DNA from 2 places in the Desulfitobacterium chlororespirans DSM 11544 genome. Region 1 is predicted to be linked to the other one. Evidence: riboswitches for the same ligand, from Rfam matches in the RefSeq annotation. Region 1 holds a riboswitch; the other holds the start of a gene.
The links. Region 1 has a riboswitch for fluoride ahead of BUA14_RS09870 (universal stress protein). Riboswitches for the same ligand answer to the same signal wherever they lie in the genome.
Positions count from the first base shown of each region.

Region 2: linked by a shared signal. The riboswitch ahead of crcB (fluoride efflux transporter CrcB) and the one ahead of BUA14_RS09870 (universal stress protein) in region 1 are both predicted to bind fluoride.

Region 1 is NZ_FRDN01000006.1:322,631-330,125, forward strand. Features, by position in the region: gene BUA14_RS09840 (AraC family transcriptional regulator) at 1-346, opposite strand, end outside; gene BUA14_RS09845 (DUF3795 domain-containing protein) at 550-1,107, shown strand; gene BUA14_RS27870 (hypothetical protein) at 1,229-1,384, opposite strand; gene BUA14_RS09850 (HAMP domain-containing sensor histidine kinase) at 1,457-2,497, opposite strand; gene BUA14_RS09855 (response regulator transcription factor) at 2,494-3,168, opposite strand; gene BUA14_RS09860 (pyridoxamine 5'-phosphate oxidase family protein) at 3,341-3,646, opposite strand; gene BUA14_RS09865 (winged helix-turn-helix transcriptional regulator) at 3,770-4,135, shown strand; fluoride riboswitch at 4,161-4,233, shown strand; gene BUA14_RS09870 (universal stress protein) at 4,270-5,055, shown strand; gene BUA14_RS09875 (hypothetical protein) at 5,188-5,373, shown strand; gene BUA14_RS09880 (spore coat protein) at 5,389-5,640, shown strand; gene BUA14_RS09885 (GGDEF domain-containing protein) at 6,022-7,152, shown strand; gene BUA14_RS09890 (RNA polymerase sigma factor) at 7,342-7,495, shown strand, end outside.
Region 2 is NZ_FRDN01000015.1:61,748-69,242, reverse strand. Features, by position in the region: gene BUA14_RS21715 (LutB/LldF family L-lactate oxidation iron-sulfur protein) at 1-1,371, shown strand, start outside; gene BUA14_RS21710 (LutC/YkgG family protein) at 1,371-2,039, shown strand; gene BUA14_RS21705 (hypothetical protein) at 2,167-2,748, opposite strand; fluoride riboswitch at 2,881-2,941, shown strand; gene crcB (fluoride efflux transporter CrcB) at 2,988-3,362, shown strand; gene crcB (fluoride efflux transporter CrcB) at 3,362-3,718, shown strand; gene BUA14_RS21690 (C-GCAxxG-C-C family (seleno)protein) at 3,879-4,724, opposite strand; gene BUA14_RS21685 (nickel-dependent hydrogenase large subunit) at 4,850-6,403, opposite strand; gene BUA14_RS21680 (hydrogenase small subunit) at 6,404-7,333, opposite strand.

The sequences.
Region 1 (7,495 bases):
GGGGAGCAAAAGTTTTGATCATTGCTCCGTCTTTTCGAACAGCAGTAGGTGTGACACCGTGGAAACGAAGGAATGCTTTCGTGAAACTATCCGGTGAGTCATAACCGTATTTCAAAGCAATATCAATAATTTTTCCATCAGTAGAAACAAGCTCACTGCCGGCAAGGGTGAGCCTGCGCTGCCGGATATACTCTCCAACCGTAAAACCGCAAAGCATGGCAAAGCCCTTTTGGAAATAAAACGAGGACACAAATGCCTGTTTTGCAATATTATCTATGGTCAGTTCTTCGGTGATATTGTCTTCGATATAGTTGATTGCGTCACTGATACCTTCAATCCAGCCCACAATTGTTACCTCCTGTCTGTAGATATATCCTATCAATTTTCATGGAGTTAGGTCCGACTTTTTATGCCATGTTTTGTCTTGTCTGAGGCTTAGATTAATTTTTTTTGATCCTACCTTCAGCAAGGCCTATAGCCAATTATAATAGATTTCACTTGTAAAACAATGATCCTCATAACAATTGAGAGAATTAGGGGAGGTTAAGTATGGAATATAAACAAAGAGACTATTCATTGTTCTCAGCTTGTGGATTAAATTGCGGACTGTGCCCACGTTATCAAATGAATGGAGCATCACAATGTCCCGGTTGTGCCGGGAAAGATTTTCTTGCCAAACATCCTAAATGCGGGGTGTTATCTTGCAGTCAGCGCAAGGGGTTTGAATATTGTTATCAGTGTAATCAATTTCCCTGCCCAAAATATGAGGGTGCTGACCAAGCGGATTCTTTCATCACTCACTTGCATCAGTTCAGAGACATGGAGAAAGCGAAAAGATGGGGGATTGACACCTATAGACAGGAATTGAACGAAAAGGTCGGTATGTTGGAAGAACTGTTGGCCAACTACGATGATGGACGGCGGAAGAGTTTGTTTTGTCTTGCGGTCAACCTTTTGGAAGCAGAAGATATAAAACAGGTATTGGAGCAGCTTATATCTGAAACAGGATCGGATGCTCCTTTAAAAGAAAAAGCGGCCTCTGCGGTTGGTTTATTGCAGGCAATGGCGGAACAGCGAAACATCACCTTGAAATTACGCAAGAAATAAAAAGTATACTAAAGGACTTGATGGTTACGAATGTAAAATTTCAGATGTCAGAGGGCAATAAAGAACCGAGACTCTGCGGCCTCGGTTTTTTATTATGACGATGAACGAACAGACTGTCTATTTAATCTTTGTAACCGATAAGTTTGCATACCGGTGAGCATAAATTGCCGCCGGTATATTTGCAAAATGAGCACCATATCCGGGTTCCGGCCATGTAAGGAGATTTGCGGTTTAAACATTTTTGGGGCAACCCTTTAGGTGGAGTAGTGTACTTCATAGTGAGGCCTCCTTTGATTTTTGTAAGGCTATTGTACATCTGGTTTGTGACCTCAATATGGCCTATGGAATTTTATTTAGGCAAGATTACAGTAAACGTGGTTCCGGCACCTGGTTTGCTTTCACATTGTATAGTTCCGCCGCACAGCTCTACAATCCGTTTCACAATAGCCAGCCCCAATCCGTTTCCCGCCTGGGCATGTGATGTGTCGGCCTGATAAAATTTCTCAAAAATCCGGCTGACGTTTTCCTCGGCAATCCCGATTCCCTCATCCGCTATGTTAACCAATATGGTGGTCGATAGTTCTTTGGCGGTAATCGTAATGGTCCTATGCTCAGGGGAGAATTTGATCCCATTCTCAATCAAATTCATCCAGAGTTGCTGCAGCAGTTCCGGATCACCCCAATACATAATCGGTTCCAGATAAATATCCAAATCAAGATTTTTTTTGCTCCACTGTTCTTCCAGCAGGAGGACCACCTTGCGAATATGCTCATCCAGGGAAAATGACACCGATTTATCATAAATCACCTGATTGTCCAGCCGTGACATTTTCAGCATATTGGAGCACAAACGATTTAAGCGGCTTGTTTCTTCGATAATGATCTGAGTATATTGATCAAATTCTTCATCGGAAAGATTTCTGTCCTGGAGCATTTCCACAAAACCTTGAATAGAGGCTATGGGGGTCTTGAATTCGTGGGAGACATTGCTCATAAAGTCTTTGCGCAGGTACTCCATTGTTTTTAGCTCAGCAGCCATTAGGGTGAAATTTTTGGCCAGTATTCCTAATTCATCTTCGCTCTTATGCTCAATGACAACGTCAAAGTTGCCCTTCGCGATCTCCTTGGTTGCGGTGCTCATATGAATCAGAGGATCGGAGATAAATTTAGCGGCAAAATAAAGCAGGATAAAGCCGATAACAGAGCAAGCCACGACGACCCCTGCCAGCAAACAAATCAGCGTGCCTGGTGCCAATTCCCGGCCGTCGTTCAAAAACAGCGTGTAATATCCTGTAGCAAGCCCCAAGGAGGCGGCACAGGAAAAGCACAGAATAACCAAAGCGATCAGTGTGGATTTGGCACGGATAGAACGGGATATTTTTTTGATCATAGCATTCTCTCCGCTTTGTAGCCCAGTCCGCGGATGGTTATAATTTGAAATTCCGGCCGGCTTTCAAATTTCTTGCGGAGCTTCTTGATATGGCTGTCCACCGTACGGTCATTGGCTTCCGAGTCCATACCCCAGATTTCATCCATGAGCTGCTGGCGGGTAAAAATCTTTTTCGGATAGCTTAACAATTTAAACAGAAGATAAAATTCTTTTTTAGGAAGCTCATAGGTCATATCAGGTGCGGTAACCGTTAAGGTATCATAATCCAGCACCACATTCCCAATCTGCAGTTTATGGTCGTTGGCAATTTTTGCACGCCGTAAAATCGCTTCCACCCGCAGGATCAATTCATTCATATTGATGGGCTTTACCATATAATCATCCGTACCGACCCGGAACCCTTTTTCCTTGTCTGCAAAACTTTCCTTGGCAGTAACCATAAGAACCGGCAGATCATAATGAGCCTGCCGCAGCATTTCTGTCAGTTGATAACCATTGATGACCGGCATCATGATATCGGTTATCATGAGATCGATTTGTTCACTGTCAAGAATCGCCAGCGCTTTTTCTCCATCCACTGCCTGAAAAGCCTGATAGCCGGCTTGTTTCAGGCGGGCCGCTATGAGTGTTCTAAGATTTTTGTTATCCTCAACCACCAATATTCTAAACATCGGCTGTATCACCTTTCCGGGGTATAGTTGGGGTAAATTTCTCCGACAGTATAACAAACCAATATGTCCTCACTATGACCCAAGAGCAAATTTATATACATAAAAAGCCACAGGGTATTATTAGCCCGGTGGCTTTTTGATCAGCTGGAAAGATTAAGATTAAACCCTCACCTTATAGCATCTTCTCCGCTGTTTGTGCAGTGAAGATGAGCTGTTTGTCGACGGCTTGGGCTGTGCCGGAAAGGCGATAACCTTTCGGGCCGCCTTCTTTGGTAGCGCCGACAATCCATGCCTTATCGTTTGTTTTCAGGTTCTTCTGCGTGACTTCCATCTTATAGATGCCGAAAATCACCTGATCTCCCGAAACCTCACCTTTGCCGGCGATGATCGGGTGTGGTGTTCCGTCTGATCCTACTGTGACAAGCGTAACAAAGGCGGAACCCTCAATAACAGCTTTGATGTCGTCGTTGATAATCATTTTATCCTCTCCTTATGTAAAGTACTAGATAGCTATTTACTCTTAAATTGCTACCTAGTACAATATTAGTATAATAGAAATTAAATTCAAGTACGCAGAAAATTATAGGCAGGTAAGGAAAATATGACTGAGAGAGATGTAAAGTGTGTCGTCTCCTGCGAAACCAAATGCCCCTGCATGGAGTACTGTCCGCTGGGAAGCGCGCTGAAGATCATCGGCGGGAAGTGGAAGCTGTCCATACTATGCGCGCTCCATCAGGACGGGACGACGCGATATAATACCCTGAAGCGCAAAATTGCCGGGATCACGAACACCATGCTGGTTAGTTCATTAAAGGAACTGGAGGAGGACGGGCTGATCGTCCGCCGGCAGTATATGGAGATGCCTGTGCGGGTCGAATATACACTCACCGAGGCCTGCGACGATCTGATGCCTATTCTGATGCAACTGGCCCAATGGGGTGTCAAGGTTCATACGAAGGAATCTTGAAAAGAAGGCTGTATATATGCTACAATAACGCAAAGGGAATGAAGTACTCCCTCGGCATTGCCGGAACCGCTTTTAAAGCTGATGACTTCTGCCTGGAGCAGAATCGTCAGCTTCTTTATTTGAGGAGATGAAAAATGGTGAGAAACATTTTGATTCCTATTGATGGGACAGAGCGAAGCATGAAATCTGTCGATTTGGTGAAGTCACTTTATCAACCAAATGATGTAAGAATCGTTCTCTTAATGGTCCGGGAAGATGTAGAACATTTGTATTCGGAGAAAGAAGTTGAAAAAGCAAAATCTCCGTTAGAATCAACTTTGGATGCCGTGGCATATCAATTAAACGGTTATGACCTCAAAAAGGAAGTCGTATTTGGGCATGCCGGCGAGGCAATTTTAACTTGTGCCAGGCAAAACGACACAGATATTATCGTGATGACGAAATCGACCAGGATAGGATGGGTTCAGAAAATCGGTTCTGTTACAGAACATGTCGTTAAATATGCAAAATGCATCGTTATGATTGTTCCGGAAAACAGTGATACTAAAAAATCCCCGCGAAAAATGCACCAATGCGAATACCTGGACGATATCATCACCCTTAGTGGGCAGCTCAGCCTTGGACCAAATTCCTGTCTGCTTCCGGTTCAGGTCGGCAAATGTATATATAAAATTACTGTGATTGAAGGCAGTCTCCGTATGAATCATTTGACTTATAATCCTGATGGGGGTACCTGGATGCTTCCTCCGCAAAACCATCAACCCCCCTACTATGATCTTAATGAAGGGGATGAGCGGGAAATTCGCTTGGAGATTTTAGTGAATTTTGGAAAGATGGATCATATTGAAATCGTCAACACACAAATGACCAAGCTATTAAAATTTCATTATGCAACAAGATTTGAAAGTATAGAGATATAGTGAAAGCCCCGTGTCATAGGATGAATTTGATATACCGAAACGGTATGATTGGAAACTGAGTGTTTTATCATGAATATTATGCCTGCATTCTGAAATACTAAGTACGGAAATATCTTGAAAGGAGTTTTTAATATGTCACAATTAAACCAAGTTGAACTGCAAAATCTGCGCCATTTGATTGGTGCTCATGAAACTGCCCACCAAAAATTGCAGGCTTATGCCCAGCAAGCGACCGATCCTGAAATTAAGCAATTTTTTTCAGATGGTGCACAGGATGCTATGAAAACCAAACAACAATTGTTAGGCTTTTTGAACTAAAGGAGGAAATAAGAAATGATAGACGAAAAAGTCATGGTCAATGATGCTCTTTCCTCTGTAAAGAGCAGTCTGACCTTCTATGCCAACACTATTTCCGAATGCGCGAACCCCGAGCTGCGTTCTACCATTCAACAGATCCGCAATAACGATGAAGCATCCCAGTATAAGCTGTTCCAGATGGCCCAGGCTAAAGGGTATTATAAGCCTGCTCTTATGGCTAAAGATGATGAAGTCCAGCAGACTAAATCCCAGGTTACCGGCCAATAATAAGAAAAACTTTAAACTGGATTCAACTGAAATTTAAACGAATAGAAAAGCTTGGCTTTAGGCCAGGCTTTTTTATTTATATAGTAAATCTATAGGCAATTCAACAACTGAAGGAGTATTGGGAAAGACAAGATTCCAGTTAGTATAAGGGCAACCAGCGACTTCGCCTCATTTGCAAGCATGGGTTTAAGGCACGGCGAAGCCGGGGTTTTCTTTATAGATTAGGAGCTGATCGTGTTCTGGAATATATAAAAAACGGCCACGACAAGGTTTTATGATCTATTTTGTAGAATTAAAGATATTAAGGCTCTCAGTTTCACTTGTTTGTGGCATGGCGCTGGAAAATAGGAAGATTTAAAGTTCTGAGGAAGTGACCCTATAATGATGCCATTGATAGTACACTATGTGGAATTAAATTTTTTTGCGATTACCATCTTATGCGTAATTTTTTTGAACATGCGTCGCCCAGACCGTCAGTATTCACTGGATCAGAAGCTTTTTTTTCTTTTGATTTCCACCAATGTTCTTCTTTTGGTGTTGGACTCGATGCTATGGATCTTAGATGGTGAGCCGGGCAGCCTGGCGAGAACGCTGAGTATAGCGTCAATCATATTCTATAATACTTTAAATCCGGTCATTTGTATGATCTGGTACTATTATGTGGATTTTTATATTTATAGCAGCAAAGAGCGTTTGACCAAAGTGTTATTCCCCATACTCCTTCCGGTTTTAGTCAACTTGATTTTATCCGTTGCCAGTATTTTTACGAATATTTACTTTATCTTTGACGAGGACAATGGTTATCATCGAGGCCGTTTTATTTTTCTTCTGTTAGGAATATGCCTTTATATGATCATTTACACCAGCGCATTCTTAATCAGGAACAGGAAAAAAATCGATCAAAAAGAGTATGCGTACCTGCTCTTTTTTGCCATTCCGCCGATGGTAGGCGGGGTTATTCAATTCATGTTTCCCGGAGCAGTCATGATTTGGATAGCTTCAACCTTATCTATCTTGATTATCTTTATCAATATCCAAAAAGATCAGCTGAATACGGATTATCTGACAGGTGTTTATAATCGGAGATATCTTGATAATTATCTTCAGGAGAAGATAAAAAATCAGCGCCATCATCTGATTGCCGGTATTATGATTGATATAGATTCTTTTAAAACCATCAACGACTCCTATGGGCATGACAGTGGCGACCAGGCATTAAAATATACAGCGCAAATTCTTAGAAAAACTTTCCGAAAAACGGATTTTATCGCCAGATACGGTGGAGATGAGTTTGTTATAGTTATGGAAATTGATGACCGGGCGGAGCTTATCTCAGCGGTGCAGAGGTTTAGTGAAAAAGTGTCGCAGTTTAATCTGGAAAAGATAACTCCCTATGAGATCTGCCTCAGCATCGGCTATGATTGCTGTGCAAAGGAACCGGAAACGACAACCACGGCTTTTCTGAAAAGAATAGATCAATTGATGTATATGGACAAACAAAAAAATGCTTAAAAATAAAGATATGGGAATAGAAGGGGCTGCTGCTCAACGAACAATAGTTTTCGTTTTGCATCAGCCCTGCTTTGTATTCATCTACATACCTGATACCTATTCTTTGATTAGGAATCTTTATATATAAGTGAACCGTTCATGATTCCGCGACTATTTACAGGTGTACGGGATTTCGAAAGGAGGTCTACATTGGAACTTGTTATGCTTGCCGGCCTCGTGGACGAGTACGGCGATTCCCTTTATAAGTTTTGCCGCAGCCTTACATATTCCAGAGAGGATGCAGACGATTTATTTCAAGAAACATTTTCAAAGATATTTGAACAACTACCCAAATTAAATGATT
Region 2 (7,495 bases), on a different contig from region 1:
GCAACCCGCCGGGCTACGGATAGGCTGAGAAACAATAAACTGGCTATTACAGAAGAGCTGGGGAACTGGGAAGAATGGCGCCAGGTGGGAGAAAGAATCCGTAACCACGTCGTTGAAAACCTGGATTACTACCTTGACATGCTCATTGAAAATGTAGAAAAGAACGGTGGCCACGTTCATCTGGCCAAAACGCCGGAAGATGGCGTAAGAATCGTTCAGGAGATTTTCCAAAAGCATGGCTTCAAATCAGTGATCAAATCCAAATCCATGATTACGGAAGAAATTCACCTTAACCCCGCCCTGGAGAAAGACGGTATTGAAGTTGTTGAGACTGATTTAGCGGAGTATATTATCCAGATCGCCAATGAACCCCCTTCACACATCATCGTTCCGGCCATGCATAAAAACCGCGACCAAATTGCCAAATTATTCGAGCCCATAGCCGGACATCCACTGGATTCAGATACCCCAACCCTGACCAAATTTGCCCGGGAACAGCTGCGGGAAAAATTCCTGACCAGTAAAATCGGGATAACCGGCTGTAACTTTGCCGTTGCGGATACAGGAACCATTACTATGGTTACCAATGAAGGAAACGGCCGGATGACCAGCACCTTGCCCGAGGTACAAATCACCATGATGGGGATGGAGCGGATTGTCCCTTCATATAAAGAGCTCAGCGTTCTTCTTAACCTGCTGGCCCGCAGCGCCACAGGACAGCGCCTCTCGGTCTACACCACGATGATTACACCTCCCAAGCAGGAAGGAGATCTCGACGGACCTAAGGAATGGCATTTGGTCATTCTTGATCACAATCGCTCGGAAATCTTAGGAGATGAGGATTTCCGCTCATCACTGCGCTGCATCCGCTGCGGAGCCTGCTTCAATGTCTGTCCCGTTTATCGCCAGGTTGGCGGACATGCTTACGGCTCTGTTTATTCAGGCCCCATCGGCGTCGTCATTACTCCCCTCTTGGAACAGAATTATGAGAAATGGGGACATCTCCCCTACTACTCCTCTCTCTGTGCGGCCTGCTCCGAAGCTTGCCCGGTACGGATTCCACTCCAGGATTTAATCGTCAAGCATCGGGACCGCAAGGTGCTCAAAGGCTATACTTCGGGTGTGGAAAAGAAGATATTCAAATACTATGGCTATTACTTCTCCCACCCAAAGACACTCAGCAAATTTGTCCACTTAGGCTCGAAATTCCAATTTATCCTCATGCGCAACGGCAGAATTGCCTCAGGACCGCCGCCGCTCAGCAATTGGACCAACAGCAAGACCTTACCCCCTGTAGCCAAGCAAATGTTCCGGGATCAATGGCCGGAGTTGGAGAAGGAACTAAAAACTATGCAGCGAGGTGATCAATAATGAGTGATCGTCAAGCATTTATCGCCAATATCGCTAAAAAACTGGGACGTCCCACTCCAACCTCTGTAGAACCTATCAAGCTTAAATTCCCCCTCTACCGGCTGGACTCCCAAGAGGAACGGATTGATAAATTCATGAAAATGTATGAAGCCATGGGCGGTAAAGCCGTGCAAGCTTCTACCGCTAAAGAAGCGGCCCTGGCTTTGCGGGAGTGGTTCGGTGAAAGCCCTCAGTGGCTTAACCCCAACTCCATTGTGGTCTGGAATGAGCTCCCTACTATGGCCCGCGCCTGTTTGGAAGAGCTGGGCTGGCCGGCCCGTTCCTATGCTGACCTTCCTGCCCCGGAACGCAACGCCATCATGGATAAGATGGAGTTAGGCATTACCGGAGCCGACTTCGGCATAGCCCAATCCGGATCTCTCGTTTTGAAAAGCAGTGCCAAGCGGGGTCGGGCCGTCAGCCTGGTGCCCATTCGCCATCTGGCCTTTATCCCGGCCTCCTTCCTCAGGGACAGTCTCGACCAGGTCCTGGATGAACTTATGGGAACAGATATCCCGGCTGCTATTGAAATCATCTCCGGACCAAGCCGCACCTCAGACATTGAGATGGATCTTTCCATCGGTGTTCACGGTCCCGTGGAAGTTTATTGCATCCTTATGATGGATTAATAGGAGAGCCATTCTGAGAGAATACTCCGAAAACAGGGCGGGAACTCAACTTAACCTTTGAGTTCCCGCCTTTCTTTTAATAACACATCTTTTTTAGCCATACATCTGATCTTGATTGCCAAGATGTCTATAGATCCATGTTTATACTCTGGGCTGCAAAGTAATTGATGATATTCTCTTTCTCGCGTACTTCCACATGAACTACGGGCTGACCCTCTCCTCCCTTGATGCCGCTCCACCGGTAATAGAGGGTTTGCTGATACTGCTGATTGATGATGGGATCAACATACTCCAGGTGCAGGACAATATAGTAGGGATTTACATCAGGCTCGCTGATATCCACTTCATAAGGATCCAACGCAATCACTAAACTGGAGCTCATGTCTTGAGGGATTTCATTCACTAAGTAATTGGGTTCATTATGAATGGGCTTGTCTTGCAATTTTTCCGCAAAAACTATGGTTCGGCTGGCCAAATTCACTGCAGGATGAATTCCTACATTACTGAATTTGAACTCTAAGCGCAGACCGGATTTCAATTCAACCTGAGGTGACTCCCGCAGGGATAAGTAAGGGCGTGAAGATTCACGATCAATTTTCCAGGCATTGAGCGTAACTGTAACAGTAATCGTGGCGGTAAGTGCCAAAATGCAGGTTCCAACCGTAGCTATAATACTGCTCCACTTTGTAAACTTATCTCCAAAGCTCATGGACTGGCTCGCCACCTCCTTCTAAACAAACATCTTTTAGTGTTCTTCACATTCCTGTTTCCTATGCATTGCAGCAATGTTTTTATAGAACCGCTTTCTTTTTAATAAAATAAAGTATATAATATCACCATGAACTAGATAGGCGATGGAGTTCGCCTTTAACCGCCGAATGGCTGATGACTCCTGCTGGTAATCTATTGCTGGCAGGAGTCTTTTTATATTTGAGGAGTGAGCTGAGCATGATTTACTTATGGATAGGTATCGCGGGAATGTTAGGGGCAATTCTCAGATATTTAATCAGCGTTTTATTACTTGCAGATAGTCTGTTTCCTTTTGCAACCTTAACCATAAATCTGTTGGGGAGCTTTCTCTTAGCCTGGCTGACAAGCCATGTATTCAAGAAAGCCCGCCTATCCCCACATCTTTCTACAGCAATAGGAACAGGGTTCATTGGTTCTTTTACAACCTTTTCCGCCCTGAGTGTCGAGACGCTCAGGTTATTTCAGGATGGAAATAACTTTTTAGGTATGGTTTACGTAGTAATGAGCCTCTTTGGGGGATTAGCAATGAGCCACTTAGGTTTAAATGTAAGTAAAGAGGTGCAGGAATCGTGATGGCATCACATATCCTTTTGGTTGGTATGGGCGGGTTCTTCGGAGCAATTTTTCGTTATTTCTTCAGCAAGAAATTAAATGGCGAAAAACTACCGATAGGCACGCTAACTGTAAATTTATCCGGAGCATTTCTTTTAGGAGCCATAATCGGGGCCAATCTAAGTACGGCAACAACACTCTTGCTGGGAACAGGTTTCTTAGGCGCATTTACTACTTTCTCGACACTAAAACTGGAAATGGCCCAGCTGCAATTAAAAAAGGAGCATCGAGTATTTATACTTTATACGACCATCACCTACGGTGGCGGAATTGCCCTTGCCTATTTAGGTTATTGGCTAGGCAGCTTTTTTCGTTGATGTTCATCAAAAAAGCCGTCCTCCCCCACTACTCGTGGAGAGAGGACGACTTTGGCTATTGGCCTCTATTTTGGCTTTCAGACTCCGTAATTTTTAGATTCCATATGTCCATCATCGGCGAAGAATATCCGACGAATACGAATATCCACCGCTCATAGTACTACAGCAGATCCCAGCTTCGCTTAATATGATCGACCAGATTATTGGGATCAACATCGGTATGACATTGTTCACAGTCCATCATGCCCCGGGTATTTTCCAAAGAATGTCCCTTACCATGACAGATCATGCAGTCATCCACCACTTCATTCTTATAAACGGCTTTGAAATTCTTGCTATGGAATTGATTTAAAAGCTCCACGGCTTTAGCGGCTACATCTGCCGTAATGCGGGCGCAGCGCTCACTTCTGGCCTTGCTCTCAGCCTTGAGACCACTGGTATCACACCACACGCTCACGGAAACGTGACAGAGAGGTGATTTGGCGACACTTTTTTCGATAGGCCCCTCATATTCCAAAGCCTTGCCTGCTTCCGGCATAAATTCAGGGAAAGCATAGTCGCAATACCAGCCGAACAATTCGCTGACCACTTTATCCGCATCACTCTTAGGCATGGTGTAGTTAATGGCCGTAGCCGCACCGATCAGGGCGCCGCACAGGGTACCCCAGCCTCCGCCGCCGGTACCGCCCCAGCCCAGAACCTGAGTAGGGACATGGGTGTAGGGATAACCGATCTTTTCTCTTAATTGACCGATAACCGCCTCAAAGGCACCATAGGAACATTTCGATTTGCCATAGCCGGCATAGCCGTCCAACTTGGCTTTTTCCGGGTCCAGCTGTACATAAGGGTAGGGAAAACTTGGTGGTGCGCAATGCTCCCCTTCCGGCAATTGGGCAGCCTCCGCCACTTGGGTATGAAAGATGCTTGTGCCAACAGCTAAAGCTCCCGCCGCCAGAATACCGGATTTTAAAAACTTTCTTCTTGACATATCTTTTTCTTCACTCATTGAAACAGCCTCCCTTTCGTCACTATCCTACTTTAGATTTTCTCAAGCCCTAGACCCCTTTTCCAGTTCTGAAAATCATGTCACCCCCTCAGCACTCAGCGATGAGTTCGGTTCAATACGGGAAATCAGAGCCTCACTATCTTCTCCCCGTCTGCATCAATAAGGTGCACCGCACAGGCCAGACAAGGGTCAAAAGAACGAATCACCCGGACCACATTGACCGGATTATCCGGATCAACAGGCACTCCTATCAAGGCTTGTTCAACAGGACCCGGTATGTTCTTCTCATCACGAGGGGAAATATTCCAGGTGGTGGGAACCACCATCTGATAGTTGCTGATGACATGTTGATCGATCTTGAGCCAATGTCCCAAAGCTCCCCTTGGCGCCTCATTGAGAGCTGCACCCTGCCCCTGAGCAGGCGGATCCCAGTGCCTGGAATCATGAATATCAGGACGTTGGGTCTTGCTGCCCAATAAAGTCTCTAAGTCATCCAGCCAGCGGTACATGGACTTGGTCATGAGCAGCGTTTCCTGGGCGCGGGCTAGATGACGGGCAACCGCTCCGGGTTTAATTCCGTAGCGGCCCATCAAGTCCAGCAATCCCGAATGCTGCATAACCATCATCCGGGCCAGCGGCCCTACTTCAGCAGCCTCACCCTTATATCGGGGAGATTTAATAAAGGTATAGGCTCCTTTTTTATCAAAATCGATGACGGTTTCTCCCGCCCAAGGATGAGCAGGCTCCCCATCTTTGTACCAGGCACTGGCTACGCTTTCCGTAATTCGGCTCATATCCAATGCTTCCACAACACCCGGGGCCTCGCTGCTGATAAAGCCCCCTTTGAATAATCTCTCCGTGCCGGAATCATCCATAGGAAAACCACCATAGGCAATATACCCTCCCGGGCCCGCGCCAACTCCGGCTTTCCCCAGTTCTAACAGGGGACCTGTGCAAAAACTCACGACATCAGGCACATAAGTCAGCTCGGCGAAGGATACGACTTCATTGAGCAGGGCTCTGAAGGCTTCCATTTGTTCTTTCCGGGGATAGATGGTCACTCCGCCCACCACAATACTGGATTGATGGGGCTGTTTCCCCCCCAGAATAGCCGACATCTTCTTGGCTTTACCCTGAATCTTTAAAGCCTCCAGATAATGGGCGAGAGCGGTTGTGACAATTTCCGGATCCCTTACAGAATAACTGTCCGGCTGGTAGCGGGGGGTCAGAGGGGCGGTATCTCCCGCCGTCACCAAAGACATTATTTTATTTTTAACAGCGAGAAGCTCCGGAACATTTCCTTGATAATGATTGACTGCTAAGACATCAAGATAATCAAGGGCCGACAAATGATAGAAATGCAGTGGATGGTCATGCAGCCATAATGAGCCGGCGATAAGATTGCGAATAAGCTGAGCAGCACGGGGTACCTCAGCTCCTTGAGCGTCTTCGACAGCCATGGCCGATGTCCAGCCGTGTGATGCCATACACACTCCGCAGACCCGTTCCGTAATATACACAGCATCACGGGGGTCCCTGCCCTGAAGAATCTGCTCAATCCCCCGAAACATGGTTCCCTGTGCCCAGGCATTGGTCACGACATTATTCTCAATCTCCACTTCAATGCGTAAGTGGCCTTCAACACGTGTTACAGGGTCAATAACAACTCGCTTGGCCATCTATTTCACCTCCTTGGGGTTCACAAATAAAGGCGCGAAGCCGTCATAGTACTCAGGCTGACTGCACCCTGCACAGGGTGAGCCGGCATAGCCGCAGAAATTGGCTCCGCCATTCCACCAGGCATTAGCGCAATTAGTGTAAGTGTCCTGCCCTTTGCACCCCTTGTGATAAAGACACCAATCCAGGGTGTCCGGGTTATTCCAATCCTCCAGATACTCTCCTTTTTCGTAATGCCAGCGGCGATAACAGCTGTCATGTAAGGTGTAGCGATAATAAGCTTCCGGCCGATTAAGTCCGTCCAGCTTAGGCAAAGCATTTTGACTGAGATAGTATATGAGCAAACCCACCAGCCGATCCGGTTTGACCGGGCAACTGGGGAGGTTTACCACCTTAACTCCTCCGAGCACCTCCTGGGCACCTACTGCCCCGGTGAACCCGGCACGGGGAATCCCGCCGTAACAAGCACAGGAGCCCACAGCGATAACCGCTTCAGCCTTTTCCGCAGCTAGTTTGAATTGTTCGATAAAGGGCTTTCCTTCCACAAAGCAATACCGTGCATCCGCTGTGGGAATCGATCCCTCCAGGACGAGTATGTAATGACCTTGGGCTATACAGTCTTCCAGGCTTTGAACAGCCTGCTCTCCTGAGGCTGCCATCAGGGTGGGATGGTAGCGTACCGACAGAAGATCAAGAATAATCTCCTCCGGTCCCGGGTCAACCGAAGATAACAGGGATTCGCTGCATCCGGTGCATCCTTGCCCTTGCATCCAGATCACCGGTTTTTTGGACAAATTTGCTTCAGCCGCCTCCGCTATTTGAGGCGCTAAACTCAAATCAATCCCCAGTGCCGCGCATGTGAATGTGCACAGTTTCAAAAAGTCCCTTCTGGATACCCCTCTTCTGGCGAGACGCTGATATCCGCTTTCCATAGGTTGATCATCTCGTTTCACATTCCTCACCTCATTGTAATTTTTTAATTTATGTCAAAATAAAACGTCCAAAGTAAAATTACTAAGTGAATGTTAAAACTTGTACTACCTTATGTCTCCCAAGGTTGTTTCTATATTTTTAGAGAGGAAAATTCAATCTTC